3 regions of the Brevibacillus sp. Leaf182 genome follow, and region 2 is predicted to be linked to each of the others. Evidence: riboswitches for the same ligand, from Rfam matches in the RefSeq annotation. Region 2 holds a riboswitch; each other region holds the start of a gene.
The links. Region 2 has a riboswitch for cyclic di-GMP ahead of ggt (gamma-glutamyltransferase). Riboswitches for the same ligand answer to the same signal wherever they lie in the genome.

Region 1 (4,245 bases), on a different contig from region 2:
GAGGATAGCTTGGAGGATTCAGCCAGCTTGCGTACTTCATCTGCTACGACAGCAAATCCTCGGCCGTGTTCGCCTGCGCGAGACGCTTCAATCGTGGCATTGAGTGCCAACAGATTGGTTTGTGCAGAAATCTCGGAAATGGTTTGAATAATTTTCCCAATCGATTCGGTTTCTTTATTGAGCTCTTGAATCAGCTGGTTCGTACCTTGGATGTCCGTGATGAATCGTTCAAAGTCATTGCCGATGTTGCCAATGCGTTTGCCGCTCTCGCTAGTGGCTTCTTTGGTCGATTCTACGTACTCATGCATCTCTGTAACAGAGCGGGTCATGTCCTCAACTTGCAGATTCGTCGAGCTCATTTCCCGACGCAGCTCGTCCGTATTGCTGGTTTGAATCGTAAAGGACTCCATAATGTCTTGTAGGGAAGCGACGGTTTCGACAGCGCGAACATTTACACCGTCCGTCACCTTGTTCAAATTCTCTTGATAGTCTTGCATAGAGGTGAGTGATTCGTTGATCTGATCCAGAACACGTTGCAACGATTCCTTCGAGGCAATCGCTTCTTGCTTTTGTTGCTCACTTTCCTCTTGCAGCTTGTTATTGAATACAGCATGCATCATGCTTGTGACAGAGACGAAGCAGAAGGTAAGCAGGAAGTACATCAGATCAAGATTGCTTGTCGAATGGAAAATCGTTTCTCTCTGTGTCAGGAAGTAGTAAGAGACAATACCCAATGTCGATACAATCGTCAAAATATTAATGAGTCGGTCTTGATAAATCCCCATGACTGCTACAAAGAACATAATGGTCATGATATTGATCATATGCGGGTCCAGTCCAACTACGATGAACATGAAGATCCCGATTACGGCGAAGTTGAAAAACTTCATGAAGGGCGCTGCTTTTTCACGGAAGCTCGGGCGATTGGAGATGTAAGTAAAAGGTGCCAGCACACCATACAAAATACCCAGCACCGTGAAAACGAATGTGTACGGTACGCCTAGAAAGAGGTTTAAGACTTGAACAACCGTAATAATACTGGCGAATACGATTACGACCCAATTATTTCTTCTTCTCAATAGATCAATGTTATCCATGTTTTACCCACCTACTTCGACTTTTACTTGGTTGGATGACGACGAATTGTACCAGGAATATTTCGGATCATGCTTATTGTCATAGACATCTTTTAGATGGAAAAGGGTCGGAATGGCATCGGCCCCTTTGTAAAAGACGATTTCTTTGGTCTGAGTCGCCTTTACTTGATACTTCTTGTTGATGAACGTAAAAAAAGTCGGATCTGCTACACCGATTGCGTGGGTATATCCATGCTTTTCAGCGTAATCTATCATCAAGCAAATTCCTTTTTGCCCTAGTTGTCCACGGTATTTCGGCAAAACAGCGAGACTGTCTACCTCCATTACTTTCATGTCTTCTGTAACAACATCCTGAAAAAGTGATTTCATATAAGCACTTGATTTGGAAAAGGGCGTCATTTCAAACGTTCCACCTGCTTCACCATCTTCGGCAATTAAGAGGAACAGAGCCGAGCCTTCTTTCGCGTACTCCATCTCGAAGCCCATGCTTGTCCATACTGTTTCTTTGATTTCATGAAATTTTGCTAACTCTTGTACGGTTTCTACTTGTTTGTACATAACTTGTCCACTCCATCATTTTCTCTGATTGAACCATGTTGTGTATGTTTGACGTCTCAAAAGTTATGTTTTTCCATCTGTTGCGAAAATGAAAGTGCTTTCATCCTCCTTTCAAAAATATAAACACCAAAAAAGGCCGTTCCATCGAAATGGAACAACCGAAGCTACCAACATCGAAAAAATGGTCTCAAGATGATGGCAACCCGGCTATCATGGTCAAAGACTGTAGACCCGTGGTTTTGCGTCGCCACCTTTCGATGACTTTGCCTTTTGCATTTATTAGCAAAATTTGTGAAAACGTGTCGAATTTTGCTAGACGTAATCATGCAAAATATAAGCCAAAAGATATATCTTTGTCAAGTTTTGGTAGGGAAAAGATACTAATTGTTCATAAAGCATAGACGTACAAAAAACCAGTTGTGGGATCAACTGGTTCTTCATTATAGGCGTTAGGTTAGGGTTCGCAGAATGTCGAAAACTTCAGTAGGCTCCATTCTCTTTTTGTAATCTGGATCTAAGCATGCTGACCGGATTACGCCCTGGTTGTCGAGGATATAAGTAGCAGGAATGGGGAGCGTCCAGGAATCGTCACTGTTAAAATGCTTGAGATCAATATCCAATGATCGGTAAGTATTCTGTAAATAATCAGGCAGTCTGAATCTGAGTTTATATTTTTCTGCCACCTGGTTATTGGTATCGCATAACAAGGGAAAGCTCAGTCCGTTTTTCTCTTGCATAGTAAGAGAGTGTGAAGGAGATTGTGGACTAATGGCAAGCAATTGAGCACCCAGAGAGGTTATCGTATCGATCTGTTTTTGGTATGCTTGCAGCTCCAAATTGCAGTAGGGGCACCATGATCCACGGAAAAATGTGAGGACGACGGGGCCTTTTACGACTTCTTCCGACAGGGTAAAGGTCTTGCCAGTGTGGTCGTTCAACGTAAAATCAGGCGCAATCGAACCAATCGGCAAGCCCTTTGCCTGTCCAGAGGTCCGCAACTCCTCGAGTGATCTTGTAAATGCATCCGTTACTTCACGAGTGAGGAAGTCTGCTATTTGAATGGTTGTATTATCTAGCTCTTCGCGCAGGCTCTGAAAATGTGGTTTATTCATATGTCGTTCCCCTCTTTTTCGAAAGAATAGTAGAAGCCATAGCTTTACGATATCTTTCTTTTGGAGGGAAAGATGTAATCTGAATTACATTTTCTTCAAAATTTTGTCCCGATGAATGGAAATGGATTTAAAGCCTGTTTGAATCAGTTCTTCTCTTGCTAAAGCACGTAATGCTACCGTCACAGCTTCCCTGGATGCCCCGACAAAGTGGGCGAGTTCTTGATGGGAAAGAGGTAAATCAATTTTTTGAAACGCCGAACTGTTGGGATTGCCAAATTGATCGGCAAGCTTTACTAACGTGGAAAGAATGCGATCTTGTAAAGGGAGAAGGGCAAGATTTTCGGCTGCCTGGCTGATCGAAGCCATTCTATCGCTAATGAGCTTCATGATCTTCATCATCAGTTGAGGATGTTCGATTATGTAGCTCTCAAATTTTGCTTTGCTCATTTTACAAATGAGGCAGTCTTCGATGGTTTCTATATACATCTCCCTCGTACCTAATGAGAGCAAATCCATTTCTCCAAACACATTGCCTTCCCCGAGGATATCAAATGTGAACTGCCGCCCATCCCGATTTACTTTATATAAACGTACTTTCCCCTGTTTGATGAAATGGAAGCCCTCTGAAAAAGTTTCCGGTGTTTGAATACACGTATTTTGGGGGAAAGGGGTTAAGGAGGTTAATTGATCGATTAAGCGCAAACTTTCCTCGGATAATGAATTCAACAAATAAAATTGGGATAAATATGTGATTCGGTTCATCATTTCTGTTCGGTTTGGGTCTTCAGGATCGTTCTTTTCGCTTTAGTGACAATTCTTTTCGTTTCCTTTGTATCAGAGATTCTTAGCCACTCGTCACAAAGCTGCGTCACCCAGTCTGGTTGTGATTTACTCGAATCGTTCAACCAATTCCCTACAGAATCTTGAACATATTTAGATGCATCTGACTTCACTGGAGTGAGTAAAGGCAGGCAGCGAGCAGGCTCACTTTTCAATGCGTCAATATGCTTACACCAGACCCCTCGTGGGCGTGTGGCTTCTACCGCAAAGCGGCGAATATTTTCGTCGGTATCAAGTACCCATTCGCTCAGGAGTTGAATGGAATGGTTGAGATCATGCACGAGAGAATCTCGAATCGCCATCCATGCGATCTCTTTTACTCCAAAATGATGATCAGCTGCTAGTTTTCTTATTTGCTTTAGCTTTTCTTCGAGCGATAAGGTGTTGTCCAGGCCGATGATATAGGCACTCCAGCAACGTACACTGTCTGACTTGTGGGTGGCCAACGATAGGAAAACGGGAGACGTAGCTGTGGGTTTACCAGATTCGTGTAAGATCGCAAGTAGTTCTTGTCCAATCAGACGGATAGCTTTCATTCCGCTTGTAGATCCCGTTTCTTCTAATTGATCAATAAGTTGAGAGACATGCGCACCTAATTGAACATGAGGCAGAACGCTTCGTAACAGATGAATATGATC
Region 2 (4,245 bases):
TTTACAGGGGAAGCGACGATGATAGAGCGATTGCCGGTTGTCTTCGCAACAAGAACATCGGAGAAGCTGGACTTGTCCTGCATACCGTCTTTGAAGAATTGGCGCTCGGCAAGATTGATTCCAACGCTTTTGGGGAATGTATCAGCCGTTACTTTTCCATCGCTTGCGATAAACGTATTTCCGTCATACAGTTTCATTTCCTCGGTAAACTTGCGGATGAATTCATTTTTTGCCGCTGCATCATCGGATTGAATATCCGCGGTACGGGCTAAAATCTGAATTTCTGTCATACGCCGGTCCAGATATTGATCCATAGCTATGGCTGTACTAGAAGTAAGGTCAACATAGGATGATTTTTGTTTATCAATCAGTATGGATGAAAAGCTGCTCGTGATAAACAACGAAACGGCAGTAAGTGGAATGACGGCCACGACGAGAAACCAAAGGATCATTTTGTTCCTGAGCTTGTTGAACAAAAACATAGGGTTTTTCCACTCCTAATCCGTGATTGCGAAATAGAAACAGGTAGACTGCTGAGATTTACTCAGCAGTCTGACAAAATATCAATATCCCATTGCAGCGCCTTCACCGCGAGGGTCAGCACCGCCAAATTTTACATTGGTTTGCGGGTCAATCAGGATTGCGCCGGACTGTCCCATCGTATCGGTATAGGCTGCTTCCAGCTTTTCAACTGGATGCCCACGTTTAATCAACTCGTCCAGGACTTCTTGAGGGATGCGGCTTTCCACCTTTAGATTGTTGGAAGAAGATCCCCAGTTGCGTCCATGCAGCCATCTTGGCGCTTCGATTGCGTCTTGCACGCTGAAACCAAAGTCGATGATACGCGTGACGAGAGCGGCTTGCGTTTGCGGCTGTCCTTCTCCTCCTTGTGTTCCGTAGAGAAGATAAGGCTTGTCCCCTTTAAACAGCATAGCCGGGTTAATTGTGTGGAAGGTGCGTTTTCCTGGTTCCAAGTGATTGATGTGTTTAGGGTCCAAAGAGAAATAGCTTCCGCGGTTTTGCAAAAGGATGCCCGTATCTTTCGCTACGATGCCGGAACCCCAGTCAAAATAGTGACTCTGAATGATGGACACTGCATTTCCATCTTTGTCGACGATCCCGAACCAGGTTGTATCTCCTTTTGGATCAAGCGGTTCTACGGATTTGGCGGCTTGCTTCATATCGATGCGCGCAGCTAAATCCTTCCCGTGCTGCTTGGACAACAGCTCATCCACAGGGATATCCACAAAGGCAGGGTCAGTCAGCCATTTATCGCGGTCAGCAAAAGACTGTTTGGTAGCTTCTACAATCGTGTGATAGTAATCGGGTGTTCCTTCACCCATGCTCTTGAGGTCAAAGTTATTCAAAACATTAAGAATAGAGAGCGATGCCATGCCTTGGGAGTTAGGCGGAACGTTGTACGCTTTGTAACCGCGGTAGTCTACCGAAATTGGATCTGCCCAAGTGGAGGTGTGCTTCTCAAAATCTTTCAACGTGAGCAATCCACCGTTGGCTTGCATGTCTGCTACGATTTTTTTAGCAACTTCTCCTTTATAAAAACCGTCAGCGCCTTTTTTTGCAATGATTCGCAAAGTATTGGCAAGATCCTTTTGTTTGAGAATTTCGCCTGCTGCATAAGGATCGCCGTTTGGCTTCAGGAATGTTTTACGGAATCCATCAAAACGTTGAAGGTTTTTCAAGTCATTGTCAGTTGGATCTGTCGCGTATTTCGTCCAATATACTTGGTTGGGGGAGACTGGATATCCGTTCTCGGCGTATCCAATGGCAGGCTCCAGCAGTCTGTTCCATTGAAGCTTACTGTTGCCCATGCTTTTATGGGCGTAGTTGTACGCCTCCCACCAGCCGGAGACGACACCAGGGACAGTGTTTGCCGATTCATAACCGCGGGACGGGATTTTTTCGTAGCCTTTGTTTTTGTAATAGTCGATGGTTGCCTTTTCGCCTGCGCGACCACTGCCGTTCAGCGCCTTCAGCTCTTTTGTTTTAGCATTGTAGATGAGCCAGAAGTTATCTCCACCAATGGATGTGTAATGAGGATAGACGACAGCTAATGTGGAAGCGGCTGTAATAGCAGCATCTACTGCATTTCCACCGTCTTCCAATGTTTTTAGGGCCGCAGCCGTAGCCAGATAGTGAGGAGTCGTCACCATTGCGTTCGGTGACATCGATGTTGGACGGTTAGCAGCTTGTACCCCAGAGAATGTTGATAGCCCGATGACAGCAGTCAGCGCGACGGTCGAGAGTTTCTTCCAGAATGACATTCCTATGAAACCTCCTTCATGATGAATAAAATAATGTTTTCGTTAAACCGGCTATCCGCTGTTGCCTCACCTCCTTTAAAAGTTAAAAATACACAAACATACAAAAATAGACAAAAATAGACATTGTGAGCGCAAAAAAAGACCAATGATATAGGATCATTGGTCTCGTCCTACATCAATACTTCGGTAGCTGGCAAGCGTGTCCGCTGTTACGGAGGTAGCCCCTATAGCTTTGCGTCGCCGGATTTCCCCGGGTATGCCGTTTCGATATCAATGGTTAAAGTAGAAAATTGACACATAAACTGATTCAATCGTTGTGGGAAAATGTTCCTAAAACTCCGTTTGCCAATAATATAGACTATTTACCATTTGTGGTAAATAAGAAAAATTATTTTCATGCAGAAAAATAGTCAGGAATGCTACGGGGAAGGTTGTTTTTCGCAGACATTCGCACACCTCCTGGGGCTGAATTGCTTATGATGATAAAAAGGCACATTCGCCAAGGAGTGAAACAAAGACCATGATGCATCCCGATACAGAATTGCGCTATATCAACGATGAGATCGGGTACGGTGTGTTTGCGACAAAGTTTATCCCAAAAGGAACGATTGTATGGGCACAGGATAATTTGGACCAGGTATTGGACCCGGGATTTGTGGAAACACTTGACTCATTACGAAAACAGGACGTACAAAAATATTCGTTTAAGAACCAGTTCGGAAAGTACATTCTTTGTTGGGATAAGGCAAGGTACGTGAACCACAGCTTTCATGCGAATTGTGTGCCGACCATGTATGATATGGAATTGGCTGCACGGGATATTCTACCGGGTGAAGAGTTGACTGATGATTATGGAACGTTAAATCTGGATGAACCTTTTGATTGTTTGCCCGAGTCCGACACGGAACGCTCCCGCGTAATGCCCGATGACTTGCTTCGATATTACCCGCAGTGGGATCGGATTGCTGCGGAAGCCTTCCAACGTTTCAATCATGTTGAACAGCCTTTGTTGCATCTGATTTCCCCGAAGCATCTCGAAACGATTCGTGGGATCACGGAGCAGCGCGTAGCCATTGATTCTGTCATTCATCTGTATTGCAGGTCACAATGGCAAACGAGGCAGCAATGGAAGACGTGAGCGGGTCGGTCAACGACCCGATTTTGTTGAACTCTGGGTAGAGAATCAGTATTATGGAATGTAAAGGTGAAGTGAAAGGTTGATTTCATTGGAAAACAAGGTAGCGGCATCCAATTTTATCCGCAATATCATGATTGATGACTTGCAAGAGGGCAAAGTAAAGGAAATCATTACCCGCTTTCCCCCAGAACCGAACGGGTATCTTCATATTGGACATGCAAAAGCAATCTGCCTCAACTTTGAGTTGGCACGTGAATTTTCTGGCAAGGCCAACCTTCGATTTGACGATACCAACCCGGTAAAGGAAGACATCGAATACGTAGAGGCCATCAAAAGGGACGTTCAATGGCTTGGCTTCGAATGGGACGGGCTGTTTTTTGCATCTGATTACTTTGAAGAGATGTACAACCGGGCGGTGCTGTTGATTAAAAAAGGTCTGGCTTATGTAGACGATCTGTCTCCTGAAGAAATGCGTAAAATGCGTGGGACATGGACAGAGCCTGGCACAGATAGTCCGTTCCGCAACCGATCTGTGGAGGAAAACCTGGACCTGTTTGCACGGATGCGCCAAGGGGAATTCAAGGACGGAGAAAAGGTGCTACGTGCGAAAATCGATATGGCTTCTCAGAACTTCAACATGCGTGATCCGGTTCTGTATCGAATCTCCCATGCAACGCATCACAACACGGGCGACAAATGGTGCATCTATCCGATGTATGACTTCGCTCATCCGTTGGAGGATGCCATTGAGGGCGTGACACACTCCCTGTGCTCACTGGAATTCGAAGATCATCGTCCGTTGTATGACTGGGTAGTCCGCGAGTG
Region 3 (4,245 bases), on a different contig from region 2:
TATGCTGGAGCAATCGCTACCTACCATCCAAATGAACTAAAGGAAAAATTCCCCTCTCTAAAGTTAGACTCCTGAGAGGGGAATTTTGTTACATGTATAGGCTTACTTTATTTCAAACACTTCTTGGGCAAGCCCTGCCAGCTTTTGCGTATTGTCGCTCACTTCGACCATCGTCGCAGAAATTTCCTCCGTAGCGGCTGCCTGACTTTCCATGGTTTGATTAATCAATTCAATCGAATTTTGCAGCAGGGTTATCAAATCCCGGATGGAATCTGTGGTTTGCTTGATTTTGTCCGCGTTCGCCCGTGAATCCGTCGCCATATTGCGAACTTCATTCGCAACGACAGCGAACCCTCGCCCTGCATCTCCTACTCGCGCAGCCTCAATGCTCGCATTCAGTCCCAAAATGTTACTTTGATCAGCGATTTTTTTCACGGCGAGCGTGATTTGCTCGATCTCAGTCGTACTTTGGCTCACATCATTGGCTTGCTCTGAGATTGCCTTCATTTGCTCGTTTAAATTCCCGATCTGCACAGCCATCTCATGTGTGGTGGCACTGACCTGCTCGACGACGCTCGAGAGATTTGCGGCAATTTCATACAGCTCATTGGCTCGCTCCATGCTGGAACCGATGCCGACACCACCGATGACTTTTCCCGTGTGATCATGCAGAGGGATTGCCCGTGCGACGAGAGGGAAACCAAATAATTCCTTGGGGACCATCATCGCCTGCTTGGTGTTTTTTCGAATCGCGTTGGTGATCACATCTCCTTCCTGGAGTGGATCACCCGGCTTGACTTGCAGTGCAAATGTTTGGGCAGGCACATTGCACAATAGCTTTTCCGTGTCATAGACCCCAATGGTAATGTCATCGGAGAGCAAATCATTTAAATAGGGGGCAACCTTGATGAACGCCTCGAGCAGCTCTGCGTTTTTCCCCTCTTCGGAAGCTTCTGTTTCGTTCCATTCTACGTAACCGTTCATGACCCACTTCACCTCTATATTTTGCTGGCATTAATACGGAAATTGGCGTTGCTTGTGCTGAACCGATATCCATTTCAGCGTAGTAAACTCTTCTAAGCTCCATTGACCGTTCAAACGTCCCAACCCAGAGTGCTTTTCACCGCCAAACGCCACGATTGGCTCGTCATTGATCGTTCCATCGTTGATGTGAATCATGCCGGTCTCAATTCGTTTGGCCATCTGGGCACCTCTCTCCAGATCGCGTGTATGAATCGCCCCGGACAATCCAAATGGTGTCTCGTTTGCCATGCGAATCGCTTCTTCCTCCGAAGTAAACGACATAATGCAAACAGCCGGACCAAACAGCTCTTTAGAAGCAATCGACATGTCTGTGGTCACTCCTGTCAAAACGATCGGCTCGACCAGGTTGCCCTTTACTTCCCCTTTCAATGCAGGAACGGCTCCTTCCCGTATCGCCTCATCAATCGTTGCCATCAGGTTGGCGACTTGCCGTTGATTGATGAGTGGACCGATTACCGTGTCAGGATCATTTGGGTCGCCTACCTTGAGTCCAGATACTTTTTCCACATACAGATCGAGGAATTTATCGTATACATCTTGGTGAACCAGAACCCTGTTAGCCGACATGCAAATCTGGCCTTGGTGGGTAAAGCGGCTGAATACCGCTGCATTAACGGCATACTGGAGATCCGCATCCTCCAAAACGATCAGTGCACTATTGCCGCCCAGCTCCAAAATCGCCTTTTTGAAATGCTTCGCTGCCACTTGCGCGATATGGCTTCCTACTTGGCTAGAGCCTGTAAACGAAAGGATGCGCGGAATCGGGTGGGAGACAAAACCATCGCCAATTTCCGCAATATCCGTCACAACAACGTTGATCAAGCCTTTTGGCAGACCTACTTCTTCAAAAATTTTCGCGATGAGCGTCCCACCCGTGATTGGCGTGTGCTCATGCGGTTTAAGGACGACACCGTTGCCCGCACCAAGAGCTGGAGCTACAGACTTCATCGACAGATAGAACGGGAAGTTGAACGGACTGATGACACCGACAACGCCTGCGGGAATCCGATACAAGCGATTTTCTTTTCCGTCTACGGGAGAAGGAAGAATTTTTCCTTCCATGCGCACCGGGAACGTAGCCGCTTCGCGAATAATATCCTTCACAAGCCCGATCTCAAAAAACGCCTTTAATCGGGTTCCACCCAATTCACGTATGATGATCTGAATGATTTCTTCTTCATTCTCTTCGATATAGTGAACAGCTCGCTCCAACATTCGGGATTTGGTATAGGCATTCACTTCATCCCACTCTTTTTTCGCGTTGGCTGCCGCCTTGTAAGCCGCGTCGATATCCTCCAGATTTGCCATTTTGAATTCTGCGATGACTTCCCCGTTGTAAGGGTTGATATCTTGCAATGTCTTCGCGCCCAGTCCGTCGCGCCACTCCCCATTAATGTACTGCTTGTCCAGTGTTTGAAGGATTGACATGCTTTAACCTCTCCCTTTTGTAAAGGTAATAGGCCCCTTTCGCATGAAAGGAGCCGTAAAACTAAAACAGCAAAATACACTGCTAGTCGGCAACCCGGCTGCCATCGTAACGTGTACATTAGGCCCGTGGCTTTGCGTCCCCAATTTTCAATGGGTTTGCCCATTCATAGCGAATGCTGGTAGGATTTTGTCGAAAAAAGGAAAGATATGGAGAATCCTACTTTGATTATAGTACTCCATTTCGAATAGTCAAACGAAAACATGTAAATAATTAGTGAAAGAAAGGGAACAAATACCAAAAAGTCCGCATCGCTTGGATACGGACTCCTGATTCTTTTTCCTTATGATCACAATAACTTTTTGACATCCTTTACGCTCGTCGCGAGTATTTGCTCTACCGCGTTGGCGTCCCTCACGTGTTTGGTCAAGCCTTCATTCAGCTCGTCCAGCAAGCCCTTTGCATCCCTTACCTGCTGGGACACATCGTCAGCAAATCGCTTTTGGTGCGCGATGATTTCCATCACACCTGACACTTCGACGTTCAGGGCCTGGAAAGCATTCACGATCTGATCCGTCTTCTCCGCAGCATCCTTGCTGATAGAAAGTCCGTCTTTGATCGCACTGCTGCTTTTTTCACTGTTGGACAACGCTTCTTTTGTTTCTTCCTGAATCTTGCCGATCAATTCTGCAATCGTCTTGGTCGAATTCGCTGTCATCTCGGCCAGTTTCCGTACCTCATCCGCTACAACAGCAAAGCCTCGGCCTTGTTCACCCGCACGTGCCGCTTCTATCGCTGCATTCAGGGCGAGAAGGTTGGTCTGATTGGCAATGTCGCTGATCACCTTGACGATACTCGTAATTTCCGAAGAGCGCTCTTCCAAGCGGCTCATGGATTTGGACGTATGGACCGATTCTTTGTCGAGCAGGCTCATGACTTCCACAACGTCCGTCATAGCCTTTTTGCCTTCATCTGCACGCGCTACCGATTGTTTGCAGATGTCTGTCAGGCGCTCTCCTCGATCCGACAGTTGGCTCGCAGATTCATCATCCCGCTCGTTAATGACCTGGATATTATCTACGACACGCTTCATTCTCGTCACCAAGCGCACCATTTGCTCGGATTCGGCGTTCATCGCTTGGTTCGAAGTGAAGATCGCACCCAAGTGTTCGTAAATACCGCGAAGCTCATGTTTCCAAGCGTCTTGCTGTCCTGCCATTGTGGTCGTGGGAGTTGCCACTGTCGTCGCTGCTGTCTCTTTTTCTGCCAGGCCTTTGTCTTTTTTCCAAAACATCCGCTTCCCTCTCCTTTGTACCCATCAATTGTCACCTCGGCGGCTATATACGCGGGACTCGATTATTCCCGGATGTTGTTTCGCCAAGCTCAGCAAGTTTTCCAAGAAATAATAGTGACCCTCCAAGAGCTCCACGTCTTTACGCTCAAATTGCTTCGCCTGCAAATACTGCTGCATTTCCAAAGCATAGCGCTCCAGTTTATCGTGAAAATCGTTGGCACGAAGCATTTGCTCCACTTCTGGATATTCTGTTTTCAGGCGATTCAGCTCGCTGTATACACGCCCACCCTCCAGAATCATCTGGTAGGCCGTACGCTCGAGCGTAGCTGTCGTAGCTGCCTCCTGCTCCTCACGCTCCTCGCGCAAAGCGGCCAAGTACGTGATAAAATGGTAGACAGTTAAAAACAATGGTCCTAAAAACAGAATGATCCCTGCTTTGTACACATGCTGATTGGACAAATTGCTGATGAGCAGGAACAAG

Region 1: linked by a shared signal. The riboswitch ahead of ASG16_RS13455 (GNAT family N-acetyltransferase) and the one ahead of ggt (gamma-glutamyltransferase) in region 2 are both predicted to bind cyclic di-GMP.
Region 3: linked by a shared signal. The riboswitch ahead of yfmT (benzaldehyde dehydrogenase) and the one ahead of ggt (gamma-glutamyltransferase) in region 2 are both predicted to bind cyclic di-GMP.

The regions. Positions count from the first base shown of each region.
Region 1 covers NZ_LMPN02000023.1:17,339-21,583, forward strand. The annotation lists gene ASG16_RS13450 (methyl-accepting chemotaxis protein) at 1-1,097, opposite strand, end outside; gene ASG16_RS13455 (GNAT family N-acetyltransferase) at 1,101-1,655, opposite strand; cyclic di-GMP riboswitch class I at 1,850-1,933, opposite strand; gene ASG16_RS13460 (peroxiredoxin-like family protein) at 2,105-2,767, opposite strand; gene ASG16_RS13465 (Crp/Fnr family transcriptional regulator) at 2,852-3,529, opposite strand; gene ASG16_RS13470 (DNA alkylation repair protein) at 3,529-4,245, opposite strand, start outside.
Region 2 covers NZ_LMPN02000015.1:270,780-275,024, reverse strand. The annotation lists gene ASG16_RS04180 (methyl-accepting chemotaxis protein) at 1-482, opposite strand, end outside; gene ggt (gamma-glutamyltransferase) at 564-2,282, opposite strand; cyclic di-GMP riboswitch class I at 2,465-2,553, opposite strand; gene ASG16_RS04170 (SET domain-containing protein) at 2,803-3,420, shown strand; gene ASG16_RS04165 (glutamine--tRNA ligase/YqeY domain fusion protein) at 3,500-4,245, shown strand, end outside.
Region 3 covers NZ_LMPN02000024.1:270,015-274,259, forward strand. The annotation lists gene ASG16_RS17550 (M14 family metallopeptidase) at 1-40, shown strand, start outside; gene ASG16_RS17555 (methyl-accepting chemotaxis protein) at 103-984, opposite strand; gene yfmT (benzaldehyde dehydrogenase) at 1,015-2,472, opposite strand; cyclic di-GMP riboswitch class I at 2,558-2,643, opposite strand; gene ASG16_RS31250 (methyl-accepting chemotaxis protein) at 2,820-3,764, opposite strand; gene ASG16_RS17570 (hypothetical protein) at 3,789-4,245, opposite strand, start outside.